DNA from 2 places in the Luteococcus sp. genome. Region 1 is predicted to be linked to the other one. Evidence: riboswitches for the same ligand, from Rfam matches in the RefSeq annotation. Region 1 holds a riboswitch; the other holds the start of a gene.

Region 1 (3,310 bases):
CGCTTGTCGCCCTCGACCGTCACCGAGAGCACCTCGGTCGTGCAGGGCACCGGCCCCGTGGGCGTGGGATTGGGGGTCGGCGTGGGCGACTCGCTGGCACTCGCCGAGCTGCTCGGACTGGCCGAGGCGCTGGGTGTGGACGAGGCGCTCGGGCTGGGTGAGGCACTGGGCGTGGCGCTGGGGCTTGGCGTCACGCCCACCGAGGCCAGCGAGGCAGGGTTCTGCGGGACCGCACTGATGTCGGACTTGTTGTTGCCGAACAGGCCCGACAGCACCCACCACACCAGGGCGACCGAGACCAGGGCGGCGAGCGCGACGATGCCGCGACGCAGCCAGTAGGTGTTCCTGGACTCCGGGTCGGAGGGCTGCATCAGCGAGTTCATGTGCTGATCGTAGGAGCGAACCGCGACCACGGCCAGCAGCCCTGCCAAGAGGCGGGCCTGCGCGTGGCGAACGAGCCCGTGCGGGACCACTAGGCTGGCGCGATGGACAGGCAGCGGGTGGTGTGGCTGGTCAACCAGTGGTTCGAACAGAACCGGCGTGACCTCCCGTGGCGCCGCAGCACCCCATGGGGCGTGATGGTGAGCGAGTTCATGCTCCAGCAGACGCCCGTGGCCCGGGTGCTCGGCCCCTGGCAGGAGTGGATGGAGCGCTGGCCCACCCCCGACGACCTCGCCGCCGAGGAGCCGGGCGCGGCCGTCGCGGCCTGGGGCCGGCTGGGATATCCGCGACGCGCCCAGCGCCTGCACCGCGCCGCCGTCGCCATCGCCCAGGAACACCAGGGCCAGGTGCCCACCACCCTGGAGGAATTGCGGGCCCTGCCCGGGGTCGGGCAGTACACCGCCGCCGCGATCCTGTCCTTTGCCCATGGCGGGCGGGCCGTCGTCCTGGACACCAACATCCGCCGCCTGCTGGCGCGCGTCGAGGGCGGCCAGCAGTTCCCCTCGGCCTCACCCACCGTGGCGGAGTGGCGCGAGGCCGAGGCCTGGCTGCCCGAGGACGAGGCCACTGCAGCCCTCTGGGCGGCCTCCTCGATGGAGCTGGGGGCGCTGGTCTGCACCGCGCGCAGCCCCCGGTGCGAGGACTGCCCGGTCTCGGAGCTCTGCGCCTGGCGGGCCGCCGGGTACCCCGCCCATGAAGGACCGCCCCGCAAGCCACAGGCCTGGCACGGCACTGACCGCCAGTGCCGAGGCGTGATCCTCGACCTGGTGCGGCACAGCCCCGACGGCGTGCCCGTCGAGCTGGCGCTGGAGGCGTGGACCGACCGCAGCCAGGCCGAACGCTGCCTGTCCGGGCTGCTGGACGACGAGCTGGTGCGCCGCGACGCGGGACTTCTGCGCCTGTGAGGACAGCTGGTAGCTTGGGCGGCGCACACGGGAGTCCGAAGCGTCGGGCTGAGAGGAGGGCACGCGCCCTCGACCGTCGAACCTGACCCGGGTCATGCCGGCGCAGGGAGGCCTCTTGCAGGCAGTCGAGATCCGGCTGTCACCCGTGCCCCCGACGATGAAGGCACACCATGGACACCACCGAAGACCTCACCCGCCCCGCGTCGACCAAGGGCTGGCGCGTGGTCGACATCGTCGTGGCCGCCGTGCTGGGCGTGGCGATCGGCCTGGTCTTCTTCGCCTACAACGGCCCCGGCTATGCGGCCTTCGAGTCGGTCGACGCGCTGACCCCCGGCCTAGGCGGCCTGCTCGCCGGAGTCTGGCTGCTGGGCGGCCCGCTCGGGGCGCTGGTGATCCGCAAGCCCGGCGCCGCCCTGTTCGTCGAGCTGCTGGCCGCGATCGTCTCGATGGCACTGGGCACCATCTGGGGATGGGAGACCGTCGCCTCGGGCTTCGCGCAGGGACTCGGGGCCGAGGTCGTCTTCGCCCTGGCCGCCTACCGTCGCTGGAACCTGGGCGTGGCCATGCTGGCCGGCGCCGGTGCCGGTGCCGCGGCCTGGGTCAACGAGTTCATCCTGGGCAACCATGCCAAGTCGCTGGCCTTCAACGGCACCTACCTGGTCTGCCTGCTCATCTCGGGAGCGGTCCTGGCCGGGCTGCTGGGTTGGCTGCTCACCCGTGCCCTGGCCGGCGCCGGTGCGCTGGACCGCTTCGCCTCCGGGCGCGAGTCCCGCTGAGCGCGGCACCAGCCACCTCATGAACCCAACCGCGCCATGATCGTCGCCGAGGACTGGGGCTGGCGCCACGCCGGGCGCACCGGCTGGGCGGTGCACGGCGCCAGCTTCACCATCGAGGACGGTGAGAAGGTGCTTCTGCTCGGCGCCTCCGGCGCGGGCAAGTCCACCCTGGTGCATGCCATGGCGGGCGTGCTCGGCGGCGCCGAGGAGGGTGAGGAGTCCGGCCGGCTGCTCGTCGACGGCCGCCACCCCACCCGAGGGCGCGGCCAGGTGGGCCTGGTGATGCAGGACCCCGACACGCAGGTGGTGCTGGCGCGGGTGGGTGACGACGTAGCCTTCGGCTGCGAGAACATGGGTCTGCCGCGCGACCAGATCTGGCCCAGGGTGCGCGCCTGCCTGGACGCGGTCGGCCTGGACGTGCAGCTCGACCGCCCCACCTCGGCCCTCTCGGGAGGCCAGAAGCAGCGGCTGGTGATCGCCGGCGCGCTGGCGATGCAGGCGAACACCCTGCTGCTTGACGAACCGACCGCCAACCTCGATCCCGAGGGGGCGCGGGAGGTGCGCGACGTGGTCGCCGGGCTGTGCCGGGAGCGCGGGACCACCCTGGTGGTGGTGGAGCACCGCGTGGAGCTGTGGGCCGAGCTGGTGGACCGGGTGCTGGTGCTCGCCCCCGGTGGGGGCGTCCTGGCCGACGGGCCTCCGGCGAGGGTCTTCACCGAACAGCGCGATGCCCTGCTCGCCGCCGGGGTGTGGGTGCCAGGCGCGGCACTGCCACCAGGCCTGGGCGGGACCCCGGCGCGCACCGAGGGGGCCCCGTCTGCCACCGGCCGCGAGCCGGTCCTGCACACCGAGCAGCTGTCCATCGGCCACACCCCCCAGCACGTGGTGCAGCAGGATCTGGACCTGGCGATCGCGCGCGGCCGCTCCACCGTGGTGACCGGCGCCAATGGTGCCGGGAAGTCGACCCTGGCCCTCACCCTGGCCGGGCTGCTGCCCAAACTCGGCGGACGGGTGGTGGCCGTCCAGCAGCTGTGGCCCTCCCCGACCATCACCCGGGGCCGGCTGCGACGACGCCAGCTCGACCCGGCCGACCCGGCCAACTGGGCCTCCCGCGACCTGGTGACCAGGATCGGCACCGTCTTCCAGCAGCCCGAGCACCAGTTCGTCGCTGCCAGCGTGCGCGAGGAG
Region 2 (3,310 bases), on a different contig from region 1:
GCACCACGACCCGGAGGTCGGACGCATGGTGGTGGACTTCGTCGTCCATGGCGAGGAGGGACTCGCGGGAGCCTTGGCCGCCACTGCCCAGCCGGGCGAGGAGATCACCGTCGGCGGGCCCGGGAGAGGTTGGGCTCCATCTCGGGCTACTGGCGCAGCGGCATGACCGAGGCCGACTCGTAGGCCTCCAGACGGGGCTTCGTGGCCTGAATGGGACAGGCCCAACGGGAGGCGCTCGGCGCCCAGTGCAGGGATCTTGGTCATATTTCGGTATCGATGGAGATACCGAAATATGACCACAACGGGTGTTCGGGTGCGCAATCGCAGCCCGAACCTGTTGGGGAGGGCAGGCTGCTTGCTGCCGAGGTGCTTCGTCAGGCGGCGAGGTTGTAGTGGCGACGGACCATCCGGTCGCTGGGGTGGGCCGCGGGGAGCTCGTGGACATCGGCCGGTTCCGCGTCGTGACCGCCAGGGGCGGGGCCTCGGGTGATGGCGAGCACCACCCGGGCCAGGATCGCGATCACCACGGCCGCGATGCCGAGGACTGCTGCCATGCCGAGGATCTCTGCCATGCCCCAAGCCTCCCGCGCCGACCACCGGCGGAACATCGGCTCGTTGGCTGGACTCCGCTGGTACCACAGGAGCACCACAGGGCCCGGGGCATCATCCTCAGGTAGCAGGCCCCCGACGCAGCAGGGCCGCCCCGCCGAGCACCAGCGGTGCGAGCAGGATCGGGATGAGGGTGAAGATGCCGAGGCTGATGGCGATGAGCAGGGCGAGACCGAGGAGTGCCGACATGCTCCAAGGAATATCCCTGCGAAGGGCCGAAAAAGCCTCTGTTTCCTTGTTGTTCAGCCATTCTTTGCCCGTCTCAGGAGCTTCTTCGGTGCCTCTTGGGGTCTTCTCGGACGGGGGCTCCTGAAGCCCTGTCAGGTTCGCGGCGTCCACGGAGCCAGGTGGTTGAGCGGGCCATGGCCCTCGCCACTGCCGACCTGCAGCTGGCCGGCATCCTCCAGTGCCCGGGTGAGCCACTCACGGGCCTGCCAGACAGCCTTAGCGAGCGCCTCCGGGTCGTCGCCGGCCTGCGCCAGGCCGCAGGCCAGGGCCGAGCTCAGGGTGCATCCGGTGCCATGGGTGTTGCGGGTCACCACCCGGCGGCCGGTGAATTTCTGGACGTTCTCGGCGGTGACCAGCAGGTCGGTCAGCGGTCCCTCCCCAGGTAGGTGGCCACCCTTGACCAGGGCCGCCCGCGCCCCCATCCCGACCAGCGCGCGGCCCTGCGCCTCCATCGCGCCGAGGCCGCCAGCCTGGGCGGTGCCGGTCAGCTGCGCCGCCTCCGGCAGATTCGGCGTCACCAGCGTGGCCAGGGGAAGCAGCTCGGTGATCGCCTCCTGCACCCCCTCGGCGGCCAGGCTGTCGCCACTGGTGGACACCATCACCGGGTCGAGCACGACGGGGACACCCGCGAGCCCTTCGCGCAGGTGGCGTGCGACCACTCGCGCCACCTCGGCCGAGCCGAGCATGCCGATCTTGACCGCGTCGATGCGCACGTCGTCGAGCAGGGTGGTGAGTTGTTCGTCGACGAAGTCGGCCGGGATGGGCAGCACGCCGGTGACGCCGCGGGTGTTCTGCGCGGTCAGGGCGGTCACGACGCTGGTGGCGAAGCAGCCTGCCGCGGTGAAGGTCTTCATGTCGGCCTGGATGCCGGCGCCGCCGCTGGGGTCGGAGCCCGCCACGGTGAGCACGTTCGGGATCGTCATGGCGCACACCCTGCCACCCCGGTTGAGCTTCGCCAAGGGTGGGGTCTAGGGTTTGGGGCATCCCACGGGAGCCCTCGGCAGAGGGCTGAGATCGAGCTGGAGCCGCTCGGACCGTCCGAACCTGACCGGGTCATGCCGGCGAAGGAAGAGAGATCACCATGGCAGAGATCCATCCCCAGCACCGTGCCCACATGCTCGTCGACGGTGACGTGAGCGTTCCCGTCACGGCGATCAGCCTGGCCGACAGCCCCGACGGCAGCCCCAACGAGGACGTGTTGGTCTACCGCACCTGCGGCCCCGACTGCGACGTCACCGTCGGGCTCCCGCCGCAACGGCTCGACTGGATCTGCGAACGCGGCGACGTCGAGACCTACCAGGGTCACCCCCACAACCTGGCCGACGACGGCCGCAGCGCCCAGCGCCGCGGCGAGGCGTCGAAGGCATGGAAGGGCGAGAAGCGCGCCCCGCTGCGCAGCACCGAGGGCCGCACCGTCACCCAGATGCACTATGCCCGGCAGGGGATCGTCACCCCTGAGATGCGCTACGTCGCGCTGCGCGAGGGGGTCGACGTGCAGCTGGTGGTCGACGAGGTGGCCGCCGGCCGCGCCATCATCCCCGCCAACGTCAACCATCCCGAGAGCGAGCCGATGATCATCGGCAAGGCCTTCCTGACCAAGGTGAATGCCAACATCGGCAACTCGGCGGTCACCAGCTCCATCGAGGAGGAGGTCGACAAGCTGCGCTGGGCCACCCGCTGGGGCGCCGACACCGTGATGGACCTGTCCACCGGTGACGACATCCACACCACCCGGGAGTGGATCATCCGCAATGCGCCCGTCCCGATCGGCACCGTGCCGATCTACCAGGCGCTGGAGAAGGTCGACGGGCAGGCCCACGAGCTCACTTGGGAGATCTTCCGCGACACCATCATCGAGCAGGCCGAGCAGGGCGTCGACTACATGACCATCCACGCCGGCGTGCGGCTGCGCCACGTGCCGCTGAGCGCCAACCGGCTCACCGGCATCGTCAGCCGCGGCGGCTCGATCATGGCCGGCTGGTGCCTGGCGCACCACCAGGAGTCCTTCCTGTACGAGAACTTCGACGAGCTGTGTGAGATCTTCGCCCGCTACGACGTCGCCTTCTCCCTGGGCGACGGCCTGCGGCCCGGATCCATCGCCGACGCCAATGACGAGGCGCAGCTGGCCGAACTGCGCACCCTGGCCGAGCTCACCGAGCGCGCCTGGAGGTACGACGTGCAGGTGATGGTGGAGGGTCCGGGCCACATCCCGCTCGACCTGGTGGAGGAGAACGTGCGCCTGGAGCAGGAGTGGTGCCACGGCGCGCCCTTCTACACCCTCGGGCCGCTGGTCACCGACATTGCCCCCGGCTACGACCACATCACTTCGGCCATCGGCGCCGCCACCATCGCCATGGGCGGCACCGCGATGCTCTGCTACGTCACGCCCAAGGAGCACCTGGGCCTGCCCAACCGTGACGACGTGAAGACCGGCGTGATCACCTACAAGATCGCCGCCCACGCCGCCGACGTC

Evidence for each region. Region 1 has a riboswitch for thiamine pyrophosphate ahead of ACHFFZ_RS08175 (ECF transporter S component). Riboswitches for the same ligand answer to the same signal wherever they lie in the genome.
Region 2: another riboswitch for thiamine pyrophosphate. It lies ahead of thiC (phosphomethylpyrimidine synthase ThiC); the one in region 1 lies ahead of ACHFFZ_RS08175 (ECF transporter S component).

The regions. Positions count from the first base shown of each region.
Region 1 is NZ_JBHWOO010000136.1:12,177-15,486, forward strand. It holds gene ACHFFZ_RS08165 (hypothetical protein) at 1-383, opposite strand, end outside; gene ACHFFZ_RS08170 (A/G-specific adenine glycosylase) at 486-1,346, shown strand; TPP riboswitch at 1,373-1,456, shown strand; gene ACHFFZ_RS08175 (ECF transporter S component) at 1,517-2,122, shown strand; gene ACHFFZ_RS08180 (ABC transporter ATP-binding protein) at 2,159-3,310, shown strand, end outside.
Region 2 is NZ_JBHWOO010000203.1:16,017-19,326, reverse strand. It holds gene ACHFFZ_RS11675 (siderophore-interacting protein) at 1-166, shown strand, start outside; gene ACHFFZ_RS11670 (hypothetical protein) at 375-572, opposite strand; gene ACHFFZ_RS11665 (hypothetical protein) at 670-798, opposite strand; gene thiD (bifunctional hydroxymethylpyrimidine kinase/phosphomethylpyrimidine kinase) at 930-1,760, opposite strand; TPP riboswitch at 1,815-1,924, shown strand; gene thiC (phosphomethylpyrimidine synthase ThiC) at 1,919-3,310, shown strand, end outside.